2 regions of the Psychrosphaera sp. HA2-10 genome follow, and region 1 is predicted to be linked to the other one. Evidence: predicted binding sites of a transcription regulator. Region 1 holds the regulator's gene; the other holds the start of a gene.
What was found. Region 1 encodes LexA, which represses DNA repair genes until DNA is damaged. Its sites were predicted from a motif close to TACTGTATNNNNATACAGTA; they were not measured.

Region 1 (7,885 bases):
AAATAGATGAACAACGTTATTGCGATAGTAACTCATCAATATCGCATTTTTATTATCTAACTTAATAATAGTGCCGTACTCATCACTGTCCGAGTCTACTTTTTCTAATAAAATAGCTTCATCAATTATCTCTGATGCTGACTCGCTTGGCGTTTTAACTAAGTTTGAGTACGGAACTGATGTTTGTAGGCCAATATAAAATTCAATTAACGACTCCATTTCAACACGAGGAAGCGCATGGCTGTCCGAGGTTAACAGTGCTAACGCCGACAAATTAACCGTATTTAATACAGCCGCATCATTAATCGAGCCCATGACTTTATTTGCCGTATGATTGACCACAGGTGTTAACCAAGTAGGTTTAACTACATCTGTTGGGTTGATAAGTGATCGCCACTCTGGAGCCTGATCATTTAAAATTTCATTTAGACTGATAGGTTCACCAAAGTTTACATCACCGTGTCCGTAGTTCTTAAGGTTCTTTAAGGCTTTAAAAATACCAAAAATAGACTCACTTTCTTTGCTTTTACCTTTAAGTTCGCTTAGATACGTATTTACTTCCATGACATGTTCATAACCGATATACACCGGAACTAAAGTGATAGGGCGATCAACACCACGAAGCATAGACTGAATCGTCATCGCTAACATACCGGTTTTAGGTGACAACAAGCGTCCAGTTCTAGAGCGACCGCCTTCTGTGTAGTATTTAACCGGATAACCCTTGATAAAGAGTTGTGAAAGATACTCACGGAAAACCGCCGAATATAATTTGTTGCCTTTAAAGCTGCGTCGTAAAAAGAAAGCGCCAGCTTTTCTAAAAATAGGGCCTGCAGGCCAGAAGTTCAGATTGATACCAGCGGCAATATGCGGTGGCACAAGACCTTCATGATAAATAACATAAGTAAGTAACAGGTAATCCATATGGCTGCGGTGACAAGGCACATATACAATCTCATGGCCTTTTTGCGCCAAATCTCTTAACTTGTCGGCATTGTGGACACGAATACCATTATATATTTTGTTCCAAACCCAAGTTAAAACGCGAGAGCCCATACGAATATAATTTTCGTTGTAATCACCTGCGATTTCTTCCAGTAGTTTTTTAGCATTAGCTTTGGCTTCATTTAGAGAAATGTCTTTATCTTCCATTTCCTCCTGTAACGCTTTTTTTAATGCAGGGCTAGCCAACATACTATTAAAAAAGGCTTGGCGAGCCATTACTTTTGGGCCTGTTGCTACAATTCGCTGGCGCTCAAAGTGAATTCGCGCCACGCGTAATAGCTTATGAGCAGTATCTTCAGACGTACCAAAGTCGTTAACCATTTTTTGTAGAGATACCGGTTTACTAATACGAATAAAGCTATGACGACCATATAAAAGAACGATCATCATTTTTCTAAATGGAGTGGTTTGTAATTTTTGCGTAATGATATCCATTAAGCGCGTTTTACGATTGCTGTTTTTCACCGTGCCAGGGTTTCTTCCCCAACAAATCATTACCGGGACAAACTGTATATCTTGTCCAGTGCGCTCAACCAACTCAAGCATTGCCTGACCGGTTTTTAAAGCGCGTCTAGCATGGTGTTTCTCATTCATGAAAATAGAGTCAACGGGCTTTACACCAATAGTGCGTTTTACTGACTCACCTTCAATGTCGATTTTACCAAATGGTGAAGGTAGGTTAAGGCGTTTAGCCGCTTGTTTTAAGGCTAACTTATCCGTGTATGAGTTAGTCATAAGGACATAAGAAATCGGTTTGTTTGAATCAATACCGTTCTCGGTATTTTTCTCGTCTGTGACTAGTTGTGTACGGATAAACGGACGAGTTAACCAATACATCAATACATTTAAAATGGACATAAAAACCTTAATACAAAAATGAAAGCAACAGGGGATTTTAACAAAGGTTAACTAAAATCCCACCATTCTTATTAATTTTATGTTGCACAACCAGAATGCCTGTATATACTGACAGTTATGTTACTGTATGGAAAAACAGATGATGCGCCCACTTACTGCAAGACAATCAGAGATTTTAGATTTAATTAGAGACTCAATCACCTCAACAGGAATGCCACCTACACGAGCGGAAATTGCTAAAACCTTAGGATTTAAATCAGCCAATGCTGCTGAGGATCACCTAAAGGCATTAGCAAAAAAAGGCTTTATCGAAATGCTACCAGGCACCTCTCGCGGGATTCGATTAACTGAAGAAGTGGCAAACGACGATATTGGTTTGCCATTAGTTGGTAAAGTAGCGGCCGGGTCTCCTATTCTAGCCATGGAGCATGTTGATCGTCATGTAAACATAGACCCAGCGATGTTTTCGCCAATGGCTGACTTTTTGCTCAAAGTTGAAGGCGAGAGCATGAAAGATATCGGTATTTTAGACGGTGACTTATTGGCGGTTCATAAAACGCAAACCGCTCGTGATGGCCAGGTTGTTGTAGCAAGAGTTGAAGAGGATGTAACGGTTAAACGACTGGAGCGCAAAGGTAGCCAAGTAATTCTTCATGCCGAAAACCCAGAGTTTGACCCAATCAAAGTAGACTTAAACTATCAAGACTTTGCCATTGAAGGCTTGGCGGTAGGCGTGATCAGAAACTCATCTTTGATGTAACCGACCAGATTAATTTATTTAAGAGTTGTTAAAATCAACTTATTTTAGAAAACTCTTTTAATAGCCTGATGGGCGGTGACATGCCGTCCACTAGTTTATCCTCATCAATTGCATCAAGTATATCTTTTATAATTTGAAGATTTTTAGGCTTCTCGCAATCCAGATTCATCATGTTCATTGACCAACGACTAAATAATCTGAAGCTTGCTGGTTCAAAGTAAACTTTTTTAACTTTGTGATGCCTATCGTCGAGCTGTATTTTTTTGTACAAACTCAAAATGACCTTCATATCCCCTTCTAAAACTTGGAGAAAAACGCCACCGTTGTAAATTAAGTTTCCTGTCACATCTAAGTTTGTATTGTTACTTTTTGCTTTTGTTAATAATTGACTTAATTTCTCGTCACTAAAGGCTTCTGTTGCTCTGCTAATATAGACTAATTGATAAAGGTTCATTACTTCGAATCCTATGCATTGGCGTTGTCATAAGCATAGTTAAAAACAAGCAATGTCGCCGATAAATTGTCGAAGTAATTATTATCGTTTAGCTATTGGTTCTGGGATTGTGATTTGAGGCTAATTGCTCGCTAGTCGACTTCTCTTTTTCTACAAACTTAAGCCATTGAGTTGCCATTTTTTGAACATTTTTATATTCCGCTGCCATATTTAATGCGTCGATGGCAGCTTCAAATTCTTTTAAGTTAAAGTGAGCCATACCAAGGGCGAGATATAAATTCCCGGGATTTGATAGTTGACCGCGCTGTTCTGCTTCAAATGCAGCACTGATCACTTCCCTATACTTTCCTTGTTGAAGCCTAATTTCTGCTATTTGCTGGTGGGCGATACCAGTATCTTCTAACGCAGATAGTACTTCTAAAGTCTCAACGGCTTTGTCGTATTCTTTAGCGGTTAACCATGCTTGTGATAAAAACTTAACGTTTTTTACGTTTTTGGTTAATACATTTTGTTCAATTCCCTGCTGCATCACCATCGCTGCTTTGTACGGTAAGCCATTAAAGTAATATATTTGAGCAAGATTTCTAAAGTCAGATTGGTTAGAAATATAACCCTGCTGATAAGCCGCTTCTAATACGGCTAGTTGTTTATCTTCAGCGCCAATCTCACCGTACATTCCAGCTAACTGTACCCAATATTCAGGTTTGTTAAAACGGCGCACCATTTCTTCTAAAATTGAGGCTACTTTTTTTGGCTGTTTTAATTCGAAATAGGCGGCACGTTGCAGTACAAACCAGTTTTCTTTCGGTTCAACTTCCTGAGCTTTTGCTTCAGCTAATGCTAAGTCAATATATTGAGCTGCGTCTTGATAACGTTTGCCTTGATAGCTTGCCTGCGCTTTAAGTACATTATTCTTAACTGGAATTTCACCCTCGTTAATGCTTTCCCATCGTTCTAAAAATGAGATGGTTTTAGTGTACTCTTCGTTAGCCATAGCAAGTTGTGCTAACGAGAAAAGCGTACTCTTTTCTAGCGACTCCGGAATTGGATCTTGGGCTATTACTTGCTCAAATGCTGCCATTGCTTCTGCCATTTGTTCTGCGTTGTAGTAAATGAACCCATAAAAGTTATACATCATTGCGGTTTCGTAGCTGTTTAAACTGCCTGATTTCGCTTTTACGGAGTCTAAAACTTCTAATCCACCTTTTACGTCGCCGCCATCAGCAAGTTGCTGTGCTCTTGCTAACTGGCTATATACTCGTGAATTCAATGATGGCGTGCGCTTACGTTTTTGCTCCGCGTGGGCGTTGGCAAAATCAACATTAGGTACAATACCAACAAATGAGCTGCCCAAAAGTAAACTAGTCGCAATGAGAGAGGACGTAATAAGTGTTTTCACAGTATTTGCTCCGAATTATCCGTTAATTTCAAAAGTAATGCGGTTTTGTACGCCACTTACTTCCGTTGCTTCGCCATTTACTACGCGAGGCTTATATTTAAATTTAAGGGCGGCGTCTAAAGCTGCTCGGTCAAACAAACCTTCAGGATTTGCTTCTATGACAATAGGTGACTTAACGGCGCCGGTTTTATCAACCACAAATTCAACAATAACGTAGCCTTCAATGCCGCGCTGTAAAGCTCTGCGAGGATATACCGGCGATACTTTAACAATTGGTAAATATTCACCGTCACCTGACTCAAGTGCTAATCCACTTTGTAAAGCCATATCGCCACTGACATCTGCGCTAAAATCAAAACCAGCATCGCCCGCATCTGCAATATCAGGAGACATTTGAGGTTGCTCCATTGGCGGAGGTGGCTCTTGTGGTTGAGGTGGCTTTTTCGGTTTACGATCTTTCTTTTGTACGGTTTCTTCAGGCTTCAAACGAATAAAGTCCAAAACGCTACCTTGTGCTGGATCGGTGATAGCCGAATCTCCAGACTTAATAAGCGCCTGCATACCGTAAAATAAAGCGGTTGTAATAATTCCTGCAATCACAACGGCTGTTAATAAACGAATGAACATAATACGTTTTCCTAGCCTTCTAATGCAGCGATAGAGACGTCAAATGCGCCCGCCGCTCGAGAGGCATCCATAACCTTAATTAACGTTTCAGTTGTGGCCTTCTTATCAGCTTGAATTACCACAGAACCTTGCGGGTTTTCCGCTTTAAGGCGCTCAATGTTTGCTTGCACAGCACGAACATCAACTTGGCGTTTGTTAATCCAAATTTCACCTTTGTCAGAAATAGCGACCAATATACTGGCACGCTCTTTCTTTACCGCAGTTGCAGCTTCAGGTCGATTAACGTCGATACCCGATTCTTTTACAAAAGACGCGGTAACAATGAAGAAGATCAACATGATAAAAACAACGTCTAACATAGGTGTTAAATCAATGTTCTCTTGCTCTTCTTCTTGCATTAAATTGGCTAATGGCGCTCTCATTTTATTCTCCTAACAAAGGCCTGAACCCTTAATGGTCCATCGGCAAATGGTCTTCTAATAGTTCAATTTCACGTTTGGTTTTGCGTTGCACCCATGTGTTAGCAAAAACCCCTGATAATGCTCCAACCATGCCAGCCATTGTTGGAATCGTGGCCTTTGATACGCCACTTGCCATTGAGCGTGCGTTGCCGCTGCCACTAATCGCCATTACATCAAATACTTCAATCATTCCGGTTACCGTGCCTAGCAAGCCCATTAGCGGACACAGTGCAACTAGCGTAGCTATGAGTGGCAAGTTAACCGTTAATTTTTGTTTTGCTCTGGCAATGTAAGCTTGTCTAATTTGCTCAGCATTCCATGAGTCTCTTTCGCTTCGAGTTTTCCAGCGACGAATCAATTCGCCTTGATATTGTTTGTAACCGCTAAGCGTGTATAAAACGCGTTCTAAAATTAACAACCACATCACAAAAATCATTGCTGCGATGGCGCTGAGAACAACGCCACCCGTGTCCATAAACTCTCTAATTGCCTCTAAGGTCTCTGTGAAAAACAACACAGTGCGCTCCTTGATTGCGATACGTTACAGTTTGTCACTCGTCGATGAAGCAGACGGTTTAGACTCAGCGTTAGATTGCTTTTCAGAACGCTCAGCAATAATGCCGGCGCTTTGTTCTTGTAATACAAACAAGATGTTCTTACTGCGCGTATTCAACATGGTAGATAAAACAACCGTTGGAATAGCTACAACAAGGCCAAGTACGGTAGTCATCAGCGCTGTTGAGATACCGCCAGCCATTAATTTCGGGTCGCCAGTACCAAACAAAGTGATTGCTTGGAATGTTTTAATCATGCCGGTTACTGTCCCTAGTAGGCCTAATAGCGGAGCGATAACTGAAACGATTTTTACTAAGGTAAGATTACGAGTGATCTTTGGCATCTCGCGCAGAATAGCTTCGCTTAACTTAAGCTCTAAGGTATCGAATGAAACATGCGGATATTGATCTTTAACTTTTAAGATACGGCCCAGTGGATTGTCATCTTTAGGTGTATCGGTTTTCATTTGGCGTTTAACTTTTGCGCTGATTAGGCTAAGTGAAACAAAACGCTCAAATGCAATTAAGAAAGCGATTAAACCAATGCCAATAATGATATAACCAACGGTACCGCCCTGGTCTACACGCTCTTTAGTGCTAGGCGCTTGAACTAAAAGGTTTAATATTGAACCGCCTGTAGGGTCTAGTGCAAAAGGAACAATTTCATTGTTTGAAGACTGCAGTTCGGCTGCGGTATCAGTAAAGCGACCAGTTGGTTGGCGAACAAGCTCTGCAACTGTGCCAGTTGTTGGTGAAACCGTAAGGTATTTACCATCAGCAACAAGAGCAAACGCACCAACACGAACCACTTCTTTAGATACTTTTGCGCCGCCGGCTTCAACAACATCCGTTTCAAAGCGAACTACCTTGCCTTGTTCGGTCATTTCTTTTTGAAGTTGGAACCATACTTGTTCAATCTGTTCTATAGACGCGAGCTTTGAAGAACCACCCATGCTTTGAGCTAGCTTTTCAAAAAATACATCTCTACCTGGAAACTGAGCAGAAACGTTAGAGGTCTTTAGTTTACCAGCGGTATCGCCAGACACTTGCTGTAAAACACCAAACAACTCTTTTAAAGAGCCCATGCGTTTATTCAGTGCTTCAGAAACATCAGCCAGCTTAAATTCATTTTGTTCAAATTCTGTTTCAAGCTTTTCAGACAATGCTAATGCATCGCTTTTTTCTTTATTTGCTTGATTGAGTAAACCAGTTTGCGCCTCTTTTTCTGCATTAAAGCGCGCTTCGCGGTTTTTGTTTTCTTGAGTTTGGTTTAGCTTACCTTTCTCAAGTTGTTGTAATAGTTGATCTAAATTTAAAGCCGCTGGTGCAGCTTGAGTACTTACTGAAAAGGCTAATCCGGCGCCTAATATAGCCAACAAAGTTGGTTTAAATAAGTTAATCATTTTGTATAAACCTTTCTAATTTTACTATGTGGTTATGGCGCTGCTTTTATTGGCATAACCAATAAATCAGGAGCTAGCTGTTTTTTAGCCATTCTTAGGCCTTTAGTGATGTGCATACGAAACTCATCTTCAGCTGGTTGCCAGTTTTTTGCTTCGTTGTCCCATACACCGGCAACTGAACCGTCTCGAGTGATGTACATCAGTGCAACGCGACCAATTCGTAAGAAGTCGACATCACGTTCCTGGCCTTCAACGTTAATTAAGCCTGAGTACGCTTCTATGCTGCGTCCGTATCCCATTTCAACTTGGTAGGCTTCTAAGACACGACGGAATTTTTCTGAAACCGCAACATCGGCCCTGTCCA
Region 2 (7,885 bases), 1.1 Mb from region 1:
CGTGTACATGTTCAAGAACACCTCATTTATCCACTTGTTGTTAAATGGCTATGTGAAAAAAGGTTACGTTTACAATCAGATGGCGTATATTTAGACAACTCTCTTTTACCAGAACAAGGTTATGCGAATGATGAATAATGGTCGTACTGCAGTCCTCTCTTCTTTAGTTTTGAGTTGTGTAACACTCATGTCTAGTTTTTTTACTAGTGCCACTGAGGTATCTAACGATACAGTTAAGCACTCTGAAACAATTAAGCCTTTTGTTGCTGTTTATGACATGTATCGACAAGGCGATCGCTTAGGTCAAGGCGAAAGAAGATTAGAAAGACAGGCAAACAACCAATATTCTTTATCACTAGAAAGTGAGCTTAAATGGCTCATTTTCTCGGATAGACGAAAAGAAACTAGCGTATTTTCTGTTCAAGATGAGCAAGTTGTGCCAAGTTCTTATCAATTTAATCGTTCTGGTACTGGCTCTGACGATGAAATCAATATTCTATTCAACAAAGACAATTCATTAGTCATTAATCCCAAAGCAAGGAAAGATGCAGCGCCTGAAACCTGGCAACTGGGATGGCAAGACGAAATGTCATTGCACGCTCAAATTCAGTTAGATTTGATAAACGGTAAAAAGCTATTTGACTACACTGTGGTAACAAATAATGGCAAATTACGTGATTATAATTTTGAAGTTATTGGTGAAGAACTTATAAGTACAGGCTTTGGTCGTTTTAAAGCGGTTAAAATCGCTAGAATTTACGATGACAAAAAGTTTTACGCACAACACGCTTGGTTTATTCCTGAGTTAAACTTTACCCTTGCTCGTTTATGGCGAATGAAAAAAGGTGTTGAGCAATACGACTTAGTCATTAAAAGCTATACCGTCAGTGAATAACGTTTAAAATGGATACTCGTCAACAATTACGAACTCTTATTCGCCAACGTCGTAATTCGTTGAGCGATGAGCAACAGCGCACAGCCTCTTTCGCATTAAGAGATAGACTGTTATCAATTGTAAGTGCTCAACAAACTATCGCGTTATATTTAACTAATGATGGTGAAATTGATACCTCACCTATTATTGATAGCTTAAAAGAGCAAAATACTCGTCTACTATTTCCGGTATTGCATCCGTTTAAAAAAGGTTATTTGAATTTTCAGAGCGTCAATCGAGAAACTCAATGGACGCTAAATAAGTACAAAATCAACGAACCTCAACTAAACTCTATAACAACCACTCCTATTTCCAATATAGACGTTATATTAATGCCACTGGTTGCATTTGACCAACAAGGAAATAGGCTCGGTATGGGTGGTGGCTATTACGACAGAACATTAGCTCAAATCCAATCTTTACCTGCAAAACCTAAATTAATTGGCCTAGCTCATGATTGCCAAGAGGTAGATAGCCTGCCTTACGAAGACTGGGATGTTCCAATTGACGCAATTGTTACCCCAACCCGAATTATTAATGTTTCACCACAAAGACTGAGAACACCATGACTCAAGATGAAATGAAAAAAGCCGCTGCACTTGCAGCTCTCGATTACGTAAAATCAGATTCCATTGTTGGGGTTGGTACAGGCTCAACCGTTAATTATTTTATTGATGGACTTGCTGAAATGAAGCAAAACATCATAGGTGCAGTTTCAAGCTCTGAAGCCTCGACTGCACGATTAAAACAACACGGTATAGAAGTTTTTGACTTAAATAACGTCGCGGATCTTGACATATATGTTGATGGCGCAGATGAGATAAATTCAGATAACGCTATGATAAAAGGCGGTGGCGCCGCGTTAACTCGAGAGAAAATTGTCGCTGCTGTCGCTAAACAGTTTATTTGCATTGTTGATGAGACAAAATTGGTCAGGCATTTAGGCGAGTTCCCGTTACCAGTTGAAGTCATCCCTATGGCGAGAAGTTATGTCGCTCGTGAAATAGTGAAACTTGGTGGTAGCCCTGTTTACCGTGAAGGTGTCGTAACCGACAATGGCAATGTTATTTTAGATGTTTTTGACATGAAAATTGCAGAACCAAGAAAACTTGAAGAACAGCTTAATAATATTGTTGGTGTTGTAACTAATGGATTATTTGCGCATAGAGCCGCTGACCATGTTGTGATTGGAAGTAAGAATGGGGTTGAGAAACGTTAACAAATAGAGTATTAATTCTAATTAACATTTGCCTCGTATAAATTGAACCTCTAAAAATTGGATTCCTAGTATGGAAAATATTTCGCTTGCCAAGCATAAAATCAAAATTTTGTTGTTAGAAGGTCTGCACCCTAGCTCTGAAGAAACACTTAAATCCCAGGGTTATGAGAACATTGAAACACTAAAAACCTCGTTACCTGAAAACGAATTAATCGAAAAAATAAAAGATGTTCATTTTGTTGGTATTCGATCTCGTACCAATCTTAATGCCAATGTTTTAAAACACGCCAATAAGTTAATTGCTATTGGCTGCTTTTGTATTGGTACTAACCAAGTTGATTTAAATGCAGCAAAAGAGAAAGGCATTGCGGTTTTTAATGCGCCATTTTCTAACACTCGATCTGTTGCAGAATTAGTACTGGGCGAAATACTACTTCTTATTCGAGGCATCCCAGAAAAAAGTGCCAAAGCACACCGTGGTATTTGGCAAAAATCAGCTATCGGTTCATTTGAAGCGCGAGGTAAAACTCTCGGCATAATTGGCTACGGTCACATAGGTACTCAGCTTGGTATTATGGCTGAAAACATTGGTATGCGGGTTCAATTTTTTGATATTGAAAACAAATTAACTTTGGGGAATGCAAGCCAAGTTTCTACACTAAATAAATTGCTCCAAAGCTCAGATGTGATTTCTCTTCACGTTCCAGAAACAGCTTCTACACAAAACATGATAGGCGCTGCTCAGCTTGCAAAAATGAAACCCGGTGCAATATTAATTAACGCTTCACGCGGCACTGTTGTTGACTTAGATGCCCTTACAAGTGCATTAAAAGACAAACATATCGGTGGTGCAGCCATTGATGTGTTCCCAATAGAACCAAAGTCAAATGATGAAGAGTTTTTATCGCCTCTTCGTGGTTTAGATAATGTTATTTTGACGCCTCACGTAGGTGGATCTACTCAAGAGGCACAAGAAAATATTGGTATTGAAGTAGCTGGTAAACTCGTTAAGTACTCTGATAATGGCTCTACTTTAAGTGCAGTTAACGTCCCTGAAGTATCGTTACCTGAACATACAGGGCGCAGCAGGATATTGCATATCCACAAAAACCAGCCTGGTGTACTAACAAAAATAAACGAAGCCTTTGCTAAGCACAATATCAATATTGCTGCACAGTACCTGCAAACTGATGAGAAAATCGGTTACGTAGTTATTGATGTTGAGACTGATGATAGTAACACCGCGTTTGATGAATTGAAGTTAATTGAAGGCACTGTAAAAACTCGTTTATTACACTAACCCCTAGTTTATTTAGTTGATAGATATAGGTTCGTGATTACATTCTTCAACAAGCGATAACTTACAGAGTGTCCAATTTTCCTTTTTAAGCCAGTGATTCATTCACTGGCTTTTTAATTTGATATATTTTCTTTACAGACAAATGTTTTACTGTATATTTAAACAGTAACAATAAATTGATTTTCCATAAGCTAGATTTACAGGAGATAGCAATGGCTGTTGAAACTAGATATGTCGTGATCCGAACCGACAAAAGCAATAAGGAACAAGACGTCATGACTTTTACCGACAAACGTGCAGCTGACGAATATGACAAAATGTTAGACATGGCTGATGACATGTTTGAATTGTTGCAGCAAAGCGGAGTTAAGGTCGACGATCAACAAGCCGAAGAGTTAAGTATCTTTCTAGCTAAGCAACGAGAAGATGTGCTTGTTGCGTTGCAAGCGAAAAAGAAACCTGTGGCTAAAAAACCAAAAGCAAAATCAGATAATCAAGCTGACTTAGTAGATACAGCAGATGAGTCGGAAAAAAACGAACAAGCAAATAGTGTAAAAAAGACTGAGAGTGAGTTGCAGTCCGATACTCACTCTGATGAATCTGAGGACAATTTAATTGATTTTGTTATCGAAAAAGACGATGCCGCTTGAAGTCATTTAATTTATCCACATAAAGGTGACATAGCTTATAATGGCAATGTCACTTTTACAGGAGAAATACTTTGAACAAAAGCGTTGTTACCAATGCACTTGCAGCGATAGGCTGTATTGTTGGATTTGGACTTAAATTAGATTGGTTATTTTATTTATCTTTATTTGCACTATCTGGAGCGCTCACTAACTGGATAGCTGTACATATGCTGTTTGAGAAAGTGCCAGGCTTGTATGGTACTGGCATTGTTCAACTCAAGTTTGAAGAGTTTAAGGCTGCTATCCATAACTTAATTATGGAACAGTTTTTTACTCAAGAAAATCTGGACAAGTTTTTGTCTGAAGAAACAGGTGATGCACACCATTTTGATTTAGCACCGCTAATCAAAGAAACCGATATGTCGCCTGCATTTGACTCTTTAGTCACGACAATACAGCAAAGCTCATTTGGTGGCATGTTAAGTATGTTCGGTGGTACTGAGGCATTGGCGCCTTTAAAAGGCCCTTTTGAAGACAATCTTAAACAGTCGATAACGGATATCACCGCGTCTGATGAATTTGCTGAGAAGCTAAAATCTCAATTAGGGAGTTCGTCAAACTTTGGGGATATTAGATCAAAAGTAGACTCAATTGTACAGCAGCGCTTAAATGAGTTAACGCCCAATATGGTCAAAGAGCTTGTTCAGCAAATGATAAAAAGCCACTTAGGCTGGTTAGTTGTTTGGGGTGGTGTTTTTGGTGGCCTAATTGGTTTACTAGCTTATTTTATTGGGTTGTAGGGTTGGTTAAGTTAACTTAATTAAAACAGCGCAATTTGCTTATCAACCATGCGTTCCCAGAATAAATTAGCCAGTCTTTGTGAATACAAATTTAGACTGGCTAATACGTTGTTTTTATTCAATGCAAAACAGCAGAAATTAAATCAACTTCTCTATTCGCTTCACCATTTTTATATCTAGATCGCTAATGCCATCTACATCATGCGTTACAAGATCTATAACAACCTTGTTCCACACATTTGACCATTCAGGGTGATGGATAAGCTTTTCTGCATGAATAGCTACTTGAGTCATAAACCCAAATGCCTGAATAAAGTTTTTAAATACAAACTCTTTGTGAAGTTTTCCATCAACAATTTGCCAATGTTTATCATCGTCTAGTAGTGAGTTTATTTCTAATAATTCCTGAGCTATTTGCTCGCCAGTCAATTTATTTGCAGCCATAACACTCCCCTTTTCACTTATATTTTTATTATATTAGTCTTTCATATGAACTTGCATTCGAGTTAACAAGTCTCCGGTAATCTCAACTGCTTTGCCCGTTTTTTGATCCATTACAACAAACGTAATGTCCGCATCCACGACTACTTTGTCAGTACCTTCTTTGGTAATAACTTGATGGAATACCGCACTTTTATTACCTATTTTTGATAGTGAAGTACTTAATTCTAGTGTGTCGCCCATATAAGCACTGGCTCGATAGTTAATATTGATATTAACGATTGCCCACGCATAACCAAGAGAGGTGAAATACTCAATATCACCACTGTCCTCTAAATATTGCCAACGAGCCTCTTCTAGGAATTCCAAGTAACGAGCGTTATTTACGTGCTGGTAAATATCTAAATGGAAACCACGAACTTTTATTAGACTTGTTTTATTCATCTTTAACTTCCTTATACAACCTTGGCTTTAAATATACGATTACTTGCGACGACGACGTTTTTTCTTCTTACCGTCATCCTCTGCCGCTTTTGCGGCTCGTTCTGCTTCTTTTTCAGCAATAATTACTTTGGCTTCTTCTGCCTGCTCTACAGTCTCTAATGTAATGCGGCCTAATGTACCTGAACGATATTCGTTCAATATTATCTCAGACACCTTATATAGATCGGCAATTCCGCCTTTACGAATACAAGCTCGTTGCTGGGCAATGGCATCCATTACGTCAATAGGTTGTTCTGGTAACTCTTTTAATTGATAGCGATCCACTAGCAATTGAGGATAGTGTTCCATCAAATATTCAATGGCGTAGTAGGCTATGTCTTCTTTTTCGGTAACTGTATCTTTGATACCACCAGTAATGGCTAAACGGTACCCACAGTCTTCAGGCTCTAACTTTGGCCATAAAAACCCTGGTGTGTCGTGTAGTACAATATTATTGTCTAGGCGTATTCGTTGCTGAGCTTTAGTAACACCAGCTTCATTACCGGTTTTAGCAATAATTCGATCAGCTAGAATATTTATTGTTGTCGACTTACCAACATTTGGGATACCGCAGATTAGCGCGCGAAGCAATTTGTCTTGGCTTACTCGATGCGGCACCATTTCAGATATTACTGTAAGCAAATCCTTTACTGATTTAGGATCATGCTGTGTCACCGCTATCGCATCAATACCTCGCTGCGCTTTAAAATGTTGTAACCAAATATCGGTTTGCACAGGATCCGCTAAATCAGACTTATTCAGTACTTTTAACACTGGCGTGTCGCCACGTAGTGCAGGTACTAGCGGATTTTCGCTTGAGAACGGAATGCGAGCATCAAGTATTTCAATGATGACATCAACCTGAGGCATTATCTCGGCAATTTCTTTTCTTGCCTTATGCATATGTCCAGGGAACCAGTTTATTGCCACAAGCAACTCCGTTAATATTTTATGTCTTAATAATGGGCGCATATTCTACCCGTTTGCGAAGTTAGTATAAACGACTTATTTATTTACAAGGTCTTAATTGATACATGTCGTTGAAAAACCGACTTAGTGGACCCACACTTAACTACATAAAACCTACCTACACAGCTTTTAAAATTTATTAAAGTTAAGGACATATTATGAAAACAGCAGTAATTACCGGTGCTAATCGAGGTATAGGATTAGCCATGGCTCAACAATTATCTGAACAAGGTTGGGAAATCATTGGCATTTGTCGTTCTGATTCTGAAGAGCTCGAAGCCATCGCTAGTATGGTAATAAGTGGGATTGACGTGACTCAACCTGAACAGATTCAACAAGTAACAAAAATACTTGGTGGCACTAAGGTTGATTTATTAATCAACAATGCTGGACTACTGCAAGATGAAAAGCTGGGTGAAATTGATTTTGATTCAATCCGTGAGCAATTTGAAATTAATACCATTGCGCCACTTATGGTAACTGAAGCTCTATTACCAAATATGAGTCAAGGTAGTAAAGTTGCGTTAATTACAAGCCGAATGGGCTCTATTAGTGATAATGGTTCAGGTGGTCGTTATGGCTATCGAGCCTCAAAAGCAGCATTAAATGCTTTTGGTAAATCACTAGCAATTGATTTAAAAGACCAAGGCATTGCTGTTGGGCTGCTTCATCCAGGGTACGTGCAAACGCGAATGGTAAACTTTGGTGGCCACATTACACCGGAGGAAGCTGCTGAAGGTTTATTAGCTCGTATCGATGAGTTAAACCTTGAGAATACAGGTGGATTCTGGCACAGCAACGGAGAACAGCTGCCATGGTAATGAGCCTGATGTACTCGATGTTAAGGAAAACCCATTCGGTATCTACTTAATATTTTGAGGTCTTCACCTTAAAAATTCGATACAATGCGCGCAAACGGGCGATGTAAGACATTTCCCACGATTTTTATTTAAATTATTAGGATTTATCATGGTTGTATTAACGACAAATTTTGGCGAAATCAAAATTGAACTTTTTTCTGAAGAAGCACCCGTTACTTCTGAAAACTTTTTAAACTACGTAAAGTCTGGGTTTTATGACGGTACAATCTTCCACCGTGTTATTCCTGGT

Region 2: ACZ1GV_RS03825 (YebG family protein) is a predicted target of LexA. The motif match lies at 3,602-3,621, and genes of this name have one in related genera.

Annotation. Positions count from the first base shown of each region.
Region 1 covers NZ_CM146341.1:2,836,628-2,844,512, reverse strand. The annotation lists gene plsB (glycerol-3-phosphate 1-O-acyltransferase PlsB) at 1-1,863, opposite strand, end outside; gene lexA (transcriptional repressor LexA) at 2,006-2,623, shown strand; gene ACZ1GV_RS12885 (BLUF domain-containing protein) at 2,658-3,077, opposite strand; gene ACZ1GV_RS12880 (tetratricopeptide repeat protein) at 3,166-4,476, opposite strand; gene ACZ1GV_RS12875 (energy transducer TonB) at 4,492-5,103, opposite strand; gene ACZ1GV_RS12870 (ExbD/TolR family protein) at 5,115-5,525, opposite strand; gene ACZ1GV_RS12865 (MotA/TolQ/ExbB proton channel family protein) at 5,554-6,081, opposite strand; gene ACZ1GV_RS12860 (MotA/TolQ/ExbB proton channel family protein) at 6,106-7,518, opposite strand; gene ACZ1GV_RS12855 (DUF3450 domain-containing protein) at 7,554-7,885, opposite strand, start outside.
Region 2 covers NZ_CM146341.1:818,301-826,185, reverse strand. The annotation lists gene purN (phosphoribosylglycinamide formyltransferase) at 1-138, shown strand, start outside; gene ACZ1GV_RS03845 (DUF3108 domain-containing protein) at 128-895, shown strand; gene ACZ1GV_RS03840 (5-formyltetrahydrofolate cyclo-ligase) at 904-1,503, shown strand; gene rpiA (ribose-5-phosphate isomerase RpiA) at 1,500-2,153, shown strand; gene serA (phosphoglycerate dehydrogenase) at 2,224-3,453, shown strand; gene ACZ1GV_RS03825 (YebG family protein) at 3,666-4,103, shown strand; gene ACZ1GV_RS03820 (DUF445 domain-containing protein) at 4,175-4,882, shown strand; gene ACZ1GV_RS03815 (4a-hydroxytetrahydrobiopterin dehydratase) at 5,021-5,326, opposite strand; gene ACZ1GV_RS03810 (acyl-CoA thioesterase) at 5,360-5,767, opposite strand; gene ylqF (ribosome biogenesis GTPase YlqF) at 5,807-6,736, opposite strand; gene ACZ1GV_RS03800 (SDR family oxidoreductase) at 6,934-7,596, shown strand; gene ACZ1GV_RS03795 (peptidylprolyl isomerase) at 7,745-7,885, shown strand, end outside.